2 regions of the Bacillus mojavensis genome follow, and region 1 is predicted to be linked to the other one. Evidence: riboswitches for the same ligand, from Rfam matches in the RefSeq annotation. Region 1 holds a riboswitch; the other holds the start of a gene.
What was found. A riboswitch is a leader RNA that binds a small molecule or an ion and turns the genes downstream of it on or off. The one in region 1 is predicted to bind S-adenosylmethionine.

Region 1 (6,333 bases):
AAAATATCTCCCTGATTTGGCTTCAGGGGAAAAAATCGCTGCGTACGCACTGACTGAGCCAGGTTCCGGATCTGATGCGTTAGGCGCAAAAACGACCGCGGTGCTGAATGAAGCAGGAACACATTACGTATTAACCGGGGAAAAACAGTGGATTACCAACTCAGCCTTTGCCGATGTCTTTGTCGTTTACGCAAAAGTGGATGGCGAAAAGTTCTCTGCTTTTATTGTAGAAAAAGATTTTCCTGGCGTATCAACCGGACCTGAAGAAAAGAAAATGGGAATTAAAGGTTCATCGACGAGAACTCTCATTTTAGATCAGGCTGAGGTGCCGAAGGAAAACCTTCTTGGAGAAATCGGCAAAGGGCATGTTATCGCCTTTAATATTTTAAATATCGGCCGCTACAAGCTGGCAGTAGGAACGATCGGCGCGTCAAAACGGGTGATCGAGCTGTCCGCCGCTTACGCAAATCAGCGCCGCCAATTTAAAACGCCGATCGCAGGCTTTTCGCTGACACAGGAAAAAATTGCGACGATGGCATCAAGGCTGTACGCAATGGAAAGCTCCGTGTACAGAACCGTCGGGCTGTTTGAAGACAATATGAGCCAGTTCACAGCTGAAGACCAAAAGGATGGAAGGCAAATAGCAAAGTCCATTGCCGAATACGCCATTGAATGCTCTCTCAACAAAGTGTTTGGCTCTGAAACGCTTGATTATATTGTTGATGAAGGTGTGCAAATTCACGGCGGCTACGGATTTATGCAGGAGTATGAAGTGGAAAGAGCCTATCGGGATTCCAGGATCAACCGGATTTTCGAAGGAACCAATGAAATTAACCGGTTAATCGTGCCAAGCACCTTCCTGAAGAAAGCAATGAAAGGCGAGCTGCCTCTTTTTGAAAAAGCACAGGCGCTTCAAGAAGAACTCATGATGCTCATGCCTGAGGAGCCCGGCACTGGCGTATTAGAGCAAGAGAAATATATCGTCAAGCAAGCCAAAAAAATCGCCCTGTTCGCCGCGGGTCTAGCTGCGCAAAAATACGGAAAAGCGATCGATCGGGAACAAGAAATCCTCGTAAACGTTGCTGATATTGTCAGTAATGTATATGCAATGGAATCAGCGGTGCTCAGAACGGAAAAGGCGATTGCCGCGCAAGGAAGCGATAAAGCAGCGCAAAAGCTGCTGTACACAGAAATTTTCGTTCAAGAAGCCTTCAATGAAATTGAAGCCCATGCGAAAGAATCTTTACTTGCAATCGAAGAAGGAGATTCTCTCCGTATGATGCTCTCGGCCCTCCGCAAGCTGACACGCGTGACGCCTAAAAATGTCATTTGGAAAAAACGTGAAGCGGCAGCGGGTGTGTTCGAGGCTGAAAAATATATTGTCTGAGTCCCAAGGAGCTCCGCACATCCGGAGCTCTTTTTTTATGAAGCACTGTTTTAGGTTTTTAAAACAAACTGTGTTAAAATAACCTCGATTATTTTATTGAGGGGGAAGAAGATGTCGTTAACTTTTTACTGGTACCCTAAATGCGGAACGTGCCGCAAAGCGAAAAAATGGCTTGAAGAGCATGGAAAAGAAATCAACGAAATACATATTGCAGAGCAGCCTCCAAGCAAAGAGGAGCTAAAATCGCTTTATGAAAAAAGCGGGCTGGATGTAAAGAAATTCTTCAACACAAGCGGCATGAAATACCGTGAACTGAATCTGAAGGAAAAGCTGTATCACATGTCAGAGGACGAACAGCTTGAACTGCTGGCTTCAGACGGAATGCTGATTAAGCGCCCACTCACAACAGACGGCGAAAAAGTGACAGTTGGCTTTAAAGAAGATCAATTTGAAGAAAACTGGTCATAATGTAAATTTTTTTTGAAAAGTGTGGTATCTTCTTATTATAGTCCTGTAAAAAATGGAGGGATTCAATTGAGCATACCTAAAGATTTGCGTTACTCAGAAGAACACGAGTGGGTAAAAGTTGAAGGAGAAAAAGCCAAAATCGGCATTACCCATTTTGCCCAGTCCGAGCTCGGTGACATCGTGTTTGTTGAGCTTCCTGAAGTCGGCGCTGAAATCAAAGCGGACGAGCCTTTCGGAAGTGTAGAATCCGTAAAAACGGTATCTGAGCTTTACGCACCGATTAACGGAACTGTAGTGGAAGTAAACGAGGATCTTGATGACAGCCCGGAATTCGTCAACGAATCTCCGTATGAAAAAGCATGGATGATCGTCGTTGAACCGTCTGACGCGTCTGAAATTGAAAAACTAATGACAGCAGAGCAATACGAAGAGATGACACAACAAGACTAAAACTGGATAGCTGAGCAGGCAATTGGATACGCTAACGCTATGGGAGGTGTCCAATATGGCTTTCAGCAAACAAAAGCTCGATGTCACCAATGATGTGACAGGCCGCTTTCAAAATGGCCGGCTCTCGTTATATCATGAAGATGAGATGATCGGCCAAATGACAGGCATGAATGAATATGAGCTAAAGTCCGGCTTTACCTATGAAAATGAAAAATTTTATAAAACAGCCGACGTGGTTTCAGGAGACGATCAGAAATATGTTGATTGTGACTACGAAAGCGGCTGGTGTTGATGTTGGCGGTGAATTTCACTGCCTTCTTTTACAATCTGAACGTTTCAAATTCGACGCGGCAGGTGAAGCAGATGAACATGGACGAACTGGAAAAAGTCATGATTGTTGAAGGGAAATCAGATAAAGAAAAGATCGAAAGCGTCCTGAATGAGCCAGTGCGCATTATCTGCACAAACGGAACAATCAGCCAGCTGAAGCTGGAGGAATTGGCAGACGAGCTTTACGAGAAGGACGTCTATATTTTGGTTGATGCCGATGAATCAGGCGAGAAATTGAGAAAACAGCTGAAAAGGGAATTTAATGAAGCCTACCATTTATATATCGACAGAGCCTATAAGGAAGTGGAGGCGGCGCCCAGACACCATATAGCATCTGTATTACTGAGCGCGAATCTGAATGTCCATACGAATTTTCTTGAAAGAAAGACCTGAGGTGTTATAGCGTGAAAGAACTCCAAGAACAAGAGCTTGAACACATTACTGATGATGTGTATCTCCTATATCTATATACTCCGTTTTGCGGTACCTGCCAGCTGGCAAGCAAAATGCTGACGGTCGTCGAAGACATGCTCCCGTCTGTCGCCTTCTATAAAAATAATCTCAACTATTCTCCGGCGTTTGCTAAAGCATATCAAATTGAAAGCGTCCCTTGTTTTCTGCTGTTTAAGGACGGAAAAGTAATTGAAAGAGGGTATGCGTTTCATTCCGTTTCTTATTTATATGAGCTGATCAAACAAAAATCATCTTCTGCATCTCATTTATGACATTTTTCTCGGCGCATTCCAATGAATTTGTCGTTCGTTTTATAAAGGGGTTCTTGCGCTGAAGAGAGAAATGTGTATGTATGACCAACAAACTAGGAGGTTGTACAAATGGAGAAAGCGGAAGTTTTAGAAGATGATTTACAGCATCTGTTTTTAAAACCCCTTTTGAACGCTTCGACATTGCTCATTACCTTCCAAGGAGAAACAGAAGCCTTAACCGTCTCAATAAACGAACAGGGAGAAATGACAAAAATTTCTCCGCCCCAAACGTCCAACCTGACCTTTTATGGAAACCAAACAGAAATCATTCATCTTTTGCATGGAGACATTTCCCTTCAGCACCTGATCCAGAGCGGAAGCCTAAAGGTAAAGGGTTCATTCAGAGCGCTGTTAAAGCTGGAAGCCATTCTTTGGCTGACAAACGGTTTTTTTCAGAGGATTCTAAAGAATTAAAAAATAGCAAATTATTACAATAGTAAAAGTTTACATCATTTATTTTATTGACATTTTATGATTCGCCATGCTATTCTACATTAAGAATTTCCGGACGAAAAAGACTATATATTTCTCTTATCAAGAGAGGTGGAGGGAAGTGCCCTATGAAGCCCGGCAACCATCAACATTGTTGAAATGGTGCCAATTCACACGAAGCGTTAAGCTTTGAAAGATGAGAGAAAGGCGTTTTATATAAGCCTTTCTGCTCAAGTGTGCAGAAAGGCTTTTCTTTTGCAGAAAAAACCGGAAGATTTCTTAGAATAGTGTTAAGGCAGGTGATCGCTTTGATCAATCTTCAGGATGTTTCAAAAGTGTATAAGTCGAAACATGGAGATGTCAATGCTGTCCAAAATGTCTCGCTTTCCATTAAAAAAGGTGAGATTTTTGGAATTATAGGATATAGCGGAGCTGGTAAAAGTTCCTTAATCCGTCTGCTGAACGGACTTGAGAAACCAAGCTCAGGAATCGTGGAAGTGGCGGGAACGAAGATTAATGAAGTAAACGGACGCAATTTAAGAAAAGCGCGCCATGACATCAGTATGATTTTCCAGCACTTCAATTTGCTCTGGTCGCGAACTGTCAGAGATAACATCATGTTTCCTTTAGAAATTGCCGGGGTGAAAAAAAGCGAGCGGATTAAGCGTGCCAATGAACTGATTAAACTGGTAGGTTTAGAAGGAAAAGAGAAATCTTACCCGTCTCAGCTGAGCGGCGGACAAAAGCAGAGGGTCGGAATCGCCAGAGCGCTCGCAAACAATCCGAAGGTTCTCCTTTGTGATGAAGCGACATCAGCTTTAGATCCGCAAACAACCGATTCAATCTTGGATCTTTTGTCCGATATTAATGAGAGACTCGGTTTGACGATTGTGCTGATCACACACGAAATGCACGTCATCCGCAAAATCTGCAACAGAGTCGCTGTTATGGAAAACGGAAAGGTTGTTGAAGAAGGAGAAGTTCTCGATGTCTTCAAGAATCCGAAGGAAGACATGACTAAACGGTTTGTTCAGCAGGTGACTGAGCCTGAAGAAACAAAAGAAACACTTCAGCATCTTCTTGACGAAAAAGCGTCAGGAACAACGGTTCAGCTCACATTTGTCGGTGATTCAGCTGAACAGCCTCTGATTACAGAGATGATCAGAAACTTCAATGTCAGCGTCAATATTCTGCAGGGGAAAATCTCGCAGACGAAGGACGGGGCATACGGTTCATTGTTTATCCATATTGACGGTGACGAGGAAGAAGTGCAAAACGTGATCCGGTTTATTAATGACAAACAGGTGAAAGCAGAGGTGATCACGAATGTTTGAAAAATACTTCCCGAACGTTGATGTAACTGAATTATGGAACGCGACATACGAAACGCTTTATATGACGCTGATCTCCTTGGTTTTTGCCTTTGTCATCGGGGTGATCCTCGGCCTGCTGCTCTTTCTTACAAGCAAAGGGAGCCTCTGGCAGAACAAAGCAGTCAACACTGTAATTGCGGCTATTGTCAATGTATTCAGGTCTATTCCGTTCCTCATTTTAATTATTTTATTACTAGGTTTTACGAAGTTTTTAGTCGGCACCATCTTAGGGCCGAACGCGGCACTGCCGGCGTTAGTCATCGGCTCAGCCCCGTTTTACGCGCGGCTCGCTGAAATTGCGCTGCGTGAGGTGGATAAGGGCGTCATCGAAGCTGCGAAATCAATGGGAGCCAAAACATCAACCATTATTTTCAAAGTGCTGCTCCCGGAATCCATGCCGGCCCTTATTTCTGGGATCACGGTTACGGCCATTGCTTTGATCGGCTCAACAGCCATTGCGGGCGCCATCGGTTCAGGAGGACTTGGAAACCTTGCATATGTAGAAGGATATCAGTCTAATAATACTGATGTTACCTTCGTTGCTACTGTATTTATTTTAATCATCGTTTTCATTATTCAAATGATCGGTGATGTCATAACAAATATAATAGATAAACGATAAGGGAGGATTTACTTTGAAAAAGCTATTTTTGGGTGCATTACTACTTGTATTTGCAGGAGTTATGGCTGCCTGCGGTTCTAATAACGCTGAATCCGGCAAGAAAGAAATTGTTGTTGCAGCTACAAAAACACCGCATGCAGAAATTTTAAAAGAAGCTGAACCATTGTTAAAAGAAAAAGGCTACACACTGAAAGTGAAAGTGCTTAGTGATTACAAAATGTACAACAAAGCCTTAGCTGATAAAGAAGTGGATGCAAACTTCTTCCAGCACATTCCTTACCTTGAGCAAGAAATGAAAGAAAACAAAGATTATAAACTTGTGAATGCCGGTGCGATTCACTTAGAGCCATTCGGTATTTATTCTAAAAAATATAAATCATTAAAAGAGCTTCCCGACGGTGCGACAATTATCCTGACAAATAACGTTGCTGAACAAGGCCGTATGCTTGCAATGCTTGAGAATGCAGGATTAATTACACTTGACTCCAAAGTGGAAACAGTCGATGC
Region 2 (6,333 bases), 1.2 Mb from region 1:
CCGCACGCTTGTCACGTTTACTTGGCACAGTAACGGCATATCCTCTTTTTTCAATACTGCTGACCAGCCTGTTTATGTTCTGTTTCGACGTACCTAATTTTTTGGCAATGTTGTTGAAAGTGGTTTCTTCTTCCGGTAAATGCAGTATGGAGACCATTGTCATAAATTGCCTAGTCGTTAAGCTTTCATAGTACTCATCACCTCGTGATTGAATTTTGTTTAAAACAGAAAAAAGTGTAGCGTAAGACTGCTGCATTAAAAATAAATCTTTTAGTTCCTTAGAAAAATCCATTATAACCCTCCTCAAAAAGACAATTTATTGTCTTTATCATCATAGCACTTTTCGTCATTTTGTCAACATATTGTCTATTTTATTGCAAATCATACGACAATATCATATTGATCAATATGAAAAAGGTATATCATGGTTCGGTAACGTAAATTTGATAAGGAAAAAGCATTGGAATTCCCTTTTTTGAAGATCTAATTGAAGAGAAATACAGAAAACCATTAAATGCCGCGACATTATTACAATGTTGAACGCGCGACTTACAAAAATACATTTGAAGAAAAAAAACATACAATCAGGAGAGTTAAGAAGCGATATAAACGCAGAAGCGATCCCTTCTTTTATTAGGTGGACTAGTGATGATGAAACTCCTTTTCAGACCAAACATTCCGGAGCACTCTGTAACTGAAACCATTGCTGAAAAAAGCGCCCTATTCCAGGGGCGCTTTTCATCAGGATGCATATTGAGGGGAAGTCTCTTTCTGTCCTTCTTTTTCTTCAGGTATCTTAATACGTTTCGTCATGACTGCACTCGCAAGATAAAGCACCGCAAAAATCCAGACAACGCCTTGTGCACCGACGAGTCCGATGAACATCCAAGCTAAAGCAGGTCCGACAAATGCCGATAAGCCGGCTGCCAGGTTCAAAACGGACATGGCGGCTCCTTTGTCTTTTCCGGCAACTGTCGGCACAATCGCACCAATCGGCACGTAGCCTGCCAGCAAACCGCCCCAGATAAAGCCGATGATGCTCACAACAGCTATATTCCCGCCTGAAAAAACAGGCGCATAGTATAATAAAACGGTGAAAATGCCGCAGCCGACACCTCCAAACCAAATGACGGTGTTTTTCCATCCGAATTTATCACCGACAATTCCAAAAATGAGGTTAAATACAATATTGCCCAGAAAAATCGTTCCCCAAATCTGCAGCCACACATGAGTTGAAATGCCATGCTGAGCCATGTGCATCGGTAAAAACACAGGAAAACCATATGTGCCGATGCTGTTGATGATTCTAATCACTCCTCCTGTCAGCACCCGCGGATTGGTAACGAGAATGGTAACGCCTTTTAAAAGCTCCTCCGCTGTTTCTGATCTTTTTCTTTTCTTCTTTTCAAATCGGTCTTTATTAACAAACAACGCAAAGACTGCGCCGAGGCATACCCAGAAAATAGAACTCCACAGCGTATTTAAATAACCAAACGTTTTAATGGCATAACTTGAATACCAAGCACCGAAAACAAACATGCCCAGACAATATGCAATCCAGAACCAGCCGACAGCTGTACTGAGCCTGTTCTGCGGTGTTCTGTAGATGACCCATGTCAAGAAGGAATAAGCAAATAGCGGGTATCCTAAACCTTTAATAAAGTAAGTCACATACATGACAGGCAGATTTAGCTGTTCAAATCCGAAGACGATAAAAGCAGCTGTACCGATCACATAAAACAACAACCCCATAAACATCGTTCGCTTTGCCCCAAATGCTTCCAGACATACACCTGAAAACCATGAAGCAATGGCCAGTGAAATGCCGTATATACTGAAAATCGAAGCAGATTGCTGAACGGTGAGCCCATTTTCAATCAGAAAAGGACTGAGCCATCCTTGTTCAAGGCCGTCTCCCATCATAAACAGCACAACCCCTAAAAACCCCCAGGCCAGCCGCTTTGGTATACCAATTTGATCTAACATATCTGTATCCTCCTTAGATGCTTATCTCAATTACCGTATTACCTCAATAAAGTAAGAACATGTATAATTCCTCAAACGGCGGCAAATTCCGCCTTATGCTAATACCTTGTTTCCCGATGACGGCTCTAATCCTGAAAAGAAGCGCTGGACCTGCTTCCACTCCTCGTATAAAGCCATTTCTATCCGGCAATCCTGTGGCTCTATCACCCGAACACTTCCAGACATTTCTTCGGTCAAACGAAAGGCCTCATTGCAAACCACCGCAGCACCAACGACTGATGCCTGACTGTATCCTTCTTTGACATAGATTTTTTTCTGAAGAAGATTGGCGATATATTGTGTAAATGCTCTGCTTTGGAATCCGCCTCCGCATCCCCACACATAGTCACGATTAAACGGAGTGATCTCTGTTAAAATGTCAAAGTTCCATTTGATTGAACTTGCAATCTCCTGTAATGCCGCACGTACAAAATGCGCTCTGCTTAAATGGGCTGAAAGCGGTACATCAAAGAGAAAGCCGCCCTTCGCTAGATTGTTTTTTTCTGCCGATAAATATGAACCGAGGGACGACACACAGGAATGATCTTCCTTAGCTATTGCAGTAATTTCTTGTTCCATCACATCGTACGGTTCATTCGGATAGAAAATATCCTTTAATTTTTGAAAATTCAGACCTGTTATCCCGGGATTCGTCTCTGCAAGCCACTGTCCTTGATCTGTGTGGCAGTTCAGCCAGGCTTTATGATGTCTGTCCTCATGAGTTTCATCAATCATTTTGGTAATCGGTGTTGTCGTACCTGATACAATGACTGCATCTCCCAGAGCAGCGCCAGTGCTTTTGACAGCAAGCTGTGTATCTCCCCCACCCGCTATAACCTTCACATGATGTGACAGTCCCAATTCTGCCGCATACTCATCAGTTATCGATCCAATGACTGTTCCCGCTCTTACTAGAGGCGGAAGAATAGATGGCGAGAAACCGAATATATTGCACATCTCTTCTGACCATGTATTTTGTTTTACATCAAACAGCAGCGTTTCCGTCGCCTGTGACGGTTCATATGTCAATACTCCGCTCAGCTGATACGTCACCCAATCACTGATGCTTGTGAAGCTTGCAGTCTTTTTCCATAAGGAGGGCTGCCGGTGCTTTAAACCATAAAGCTTGAGCGCTGAAAAAAGCGCAGTCGGCAGACGGCCTGTTCGGCTGTATACTTCTTCACGATTCGGTATATTTCCCTCCCACTCCCTGCCCCGATTGTCAATGTTCGGCAGACCGAGGAAAGACTCACCATTTTGATCGAGCAGCACGATCCCCTGTCTTTGACTTGTTGAAGTGAGACCAATAATTTCAATATGATGAGAACGAGACATCGCACGTTTAGCCAGATTCATGATTTGATTCCACAGCGCCTGTGGAGAAAAATAGCGGCTGTCCGGATAAAGCGGCTCGGCCGTATATACAATGTCCTCCCGTTCAACCGTTTGAACGCTGCCCGACACACTTACGACTGCAACTCTTGCATTGCCAGTGCCAATGTCAAATACGAGATAACCTTTTTGTTTCGTCATCCTGATGCCCTCCTTTTCTTACACCTCTGCTGTAAGATCGTTTCTGTTATATAAAGTCGGAATATTGAGAGTTTTTTCACCCTTCCACTTTTTAAGCGCTTCGTTCAGAATGGTAACGTGATGATCCTCCACTTCAAATGTTGCCCCTGCTAAATGAGGTGTTGCCAGAACATTAGGCAATGAGATAAATTCATAATCCGATTCCTCTGGAGGCTCGTGATAAAAAACGTCTAATATCGCTCCCCTGATTTTACTTTCTTTCAGTACAGATAAAAGATCCTCTCGGTTCACTACGACAGCTCGTGATGTATTCACGAAAATGGCGCTCTCTTTCATCAAGTCAAAATACGAACGATCAATGAGGCCAAGCGTATCATCTGTACGCGGCAGATGAACAGAAACGATATCACTGTCAGAAAAAACCTTCTCCAGAGAAACTTTTTCATATAGCTGATGATCGTGGTGTACGTATGGATCGTAATACAAAACCTTGCAGTCAAATGCAGTCAACAGTTTTGCGATCCTTTGCCCAACCGCTCCGAATCCCACCATACCCACGGTTTTTCCTGTTATTTCATTACCTTTGAATTTGGCATACGCCTGCAAATAATCGCTGTTCCATTTTCCATCTTGTAGCCATTGATTTGAGGTATTCGTATGACGGAGAAATGAAATTACATTTCCGATAAACATTTCAGCAACAGCTTGTGCGTTTCGCCCAGGCGTATAGAAAACCGGAATGTCTCTGTTTGACGCTGCTGTCACATCAACATTGGAAGGCATCCCCCTGCATACTCCCACGAATGAAAGTGCCGGCATTGATGCGAACACGTTTTCTGTCACTTGATCAAGCTCAGTAATCAACCCCGTCGCATTTGACTCTTGTAATAGCTGAATCAATTCTTCTTCTCTGTATGCCCGGCCGTTTTCTTTCCAAGACTGATAAACAACGGAACCGAACAATTTTTCAAGCTCTTTTCGTCCTTCTTCGTTATACGGTGCTGTAATCAAAACCGTCATGATGCAAAACATCCTTTTCATTGTTATTTTCCACACAAAAAAATCTCTCTCCAAAGATGGAAAGAGATTCATGTATAGGCGCACTCTGCCACAGACAGAAGCCGGTATAAACCTTACTTTCCTATCTTTCAAGCTGACGCTTGCTGGAATTGGCACAATAATGTTGCCGAGGTTTCATAGGGCCAGTCCCTCCACCTCTCTTGATAGAAAATGTTTTGTATGTAATTTTCAGAATTAAGAATACGTTAATCATAAAGAAGACCCAGATTGATGTCAATGTCTTTTTTTCAGAATTGACGTTATCATTCGAAATGTTATAATTCTTACAATATATCTAACTAGGGAGAGGAACTGGGCTATGAAATCGTTTGCCACTCAACAAAACGGCATTTTTAAATCCGTTTGCTCACTGGACTGCCCGGACCAGTGCGGATTACTGGTACATAAAAAAGACGGGAAGATTGTGAAAGTGCAGGGTGATCCTGATCATCCCGTGACAGCCGGAAATATATGCAACAAAGTACGAAATATGGCTGAGCGCATCTATGATGAGAAGCGGCTGACGACTCCGCTGAAACGAATAGGTATGAAGGGCGAGGCAGAGTTTAAACCAATTTCTTGGGAGGAAGCGATTGACACCATCACATCTCGCTGGAAACAGCTGATTGATGAAGAAGGGGCTGAAAGCATACTGCCTTACAGCTTTTACGGCAATATGGGAAAATTAACGGCTGAAGGAATGGACCGCCGCTTCTTTTACCGTCTGGGCTCAAGCCAGCTTGAGCGGACGATTTGCAGCAAAGCCGGTTCAGAAGGCTATAAATATACCATGGGTGTGAGTGCTGGAATCGATCCTGAAGAAACGATTCATACAAAACTGTTTATCTTTTGGGGAATTAACGCAGTCAGCACAAACATGCATCAAATTACAATCGCACAAAAAGCACGGAAAAAAGGCGCAAAAATTGTTGTAATTGATGTGCATAAAAATCAGACAGGGCGTCTCGCAGATTGGTTTATTCCTATAAAACCCGGTACCGACAGCGCGCTTGCCCTTGGAATCATGCACATATTATTTAAAGAAAACCTTTACGATGAAGCGTTTCTATCAGAATATACAGTCGGCTATGAAGAATTGCGCGAGCATGTGAAACAGTATCATCCAGAAAAGGTATCGCTGATCACTGGTGTCAGTACCGACGATATCTATCAGCTGGCAAAAATGTATGGTGAAACCTCCCCTTCCTTTATCAGAATCGGAAACGGCCTTCAGCATCACGACAACGGTGGGATGATTGTTAGAACGATTGCCTGTCTTCCGGCGATTACCGGTCAATGGATGCATACAGGAGGCGGTGCCATCAAGCATAACAGCGGAATTTTAGAATATAACACCAACGCGCTTCAGCGTCCTGATTTACTGAAAGGCCGCACACCGAGATCGTTTAATATGAACCAGCTGGGCAGAGTCCTTCTGGAAACAGACCCTCCTGTTCGCTCCCTCTTTATTTATGGGACGAACCCAGCCGTTGTGGCGCCAGAAGCGAACAAAGTCAGACAAGGCCTCCTGCGGGATGACTTGTTCACCGTGGTTCATGATTTGTTTTTGACAGAAACAGCCAAATATGCGGACATTGTACTGCCTGCTACATCTGCTTTTGAAAATACTGATTTTTACACCTCATACTGGCACCATTACATTCAGCTTCAGCAGCCGGTGATTGAGAAATACGGAGAAAGTAAGTCTAATACCGA

Region 2: another riboswitch for S-adenosylmethionine. It lies ahead of HC660_RS10000 (2-hydroxyacid dehydrogenase); the one in region 1 lies ahead of metN (methionine ABC transporter ATP-binding protein MetN).

Annotation. Positions count from the first base shown of each region.
Region 1 covers NZ_CP051464.1:3,146,824-3,153,156, reverse strand. Annotated here, with positions in the region: gene fadE (acyl-CoA dehydrogenase FadE) at 1-1,387, shown strand, start outside; gene HC660_RS16520 (arsenate reductase family protein) at 1,499-1,855, shown strand; gene gcvH (glycine cleavage system protein GcvH) at 1,922-2,305, shown strand; gene HC660_RS16510 (YusG family protein) at 2,361-2,597, shown strand; gene HC660_RS16505 (toprim domain-containing protein) at 2,675-3,028, shown strand; gene HC660_RS16500 (thioredoxin family protein) at 3,040-3,360, shown strand; gene HC660_RS16495 (SCP2 sterol-binding domain-containing protein) at 3,469-3,813, shown strand; SAM riboswitch class I at 3,928-4,034, shown strand; gene metN (methionine ABC transporter ATP-binding protein MetN) at 4,140-5,165, shown strand; gene metP (methionine ABC transporter permease MetP) at 5,158-5,826, shown strand; gene metQ (methionine ABC transporter substrate-binding lipoprotein MetQ) at 5,840-6,333, shown strand, end outside.
Region 2 covers NZ_CP051464.1:1,955,369-1,961,701, forward strand. Annotated here, with positions in the region: gene HC660_RS09985 (MarR family winged helix-turn-helix transcriptional regulator) at 1-292, opposite strand, end outside; gene HC660_RS09990 (MFS transporter) at 742-1,986, opposite strand; gene HC660_RS09995 (FGGY-family carbohydrate kinase) at 2,080-3,558, opposite strand; gene HC660_RS10000 (2-hydroxyacid dehydrogenase) at 3,577-4,650, opposite strand; SAM riboswitch class I at 4,697-4,788, opposite strand; gene HC660_RS10005 (molybdopterin oxidoreductase family protein) at 4,937-6,333, shown strand, end outside.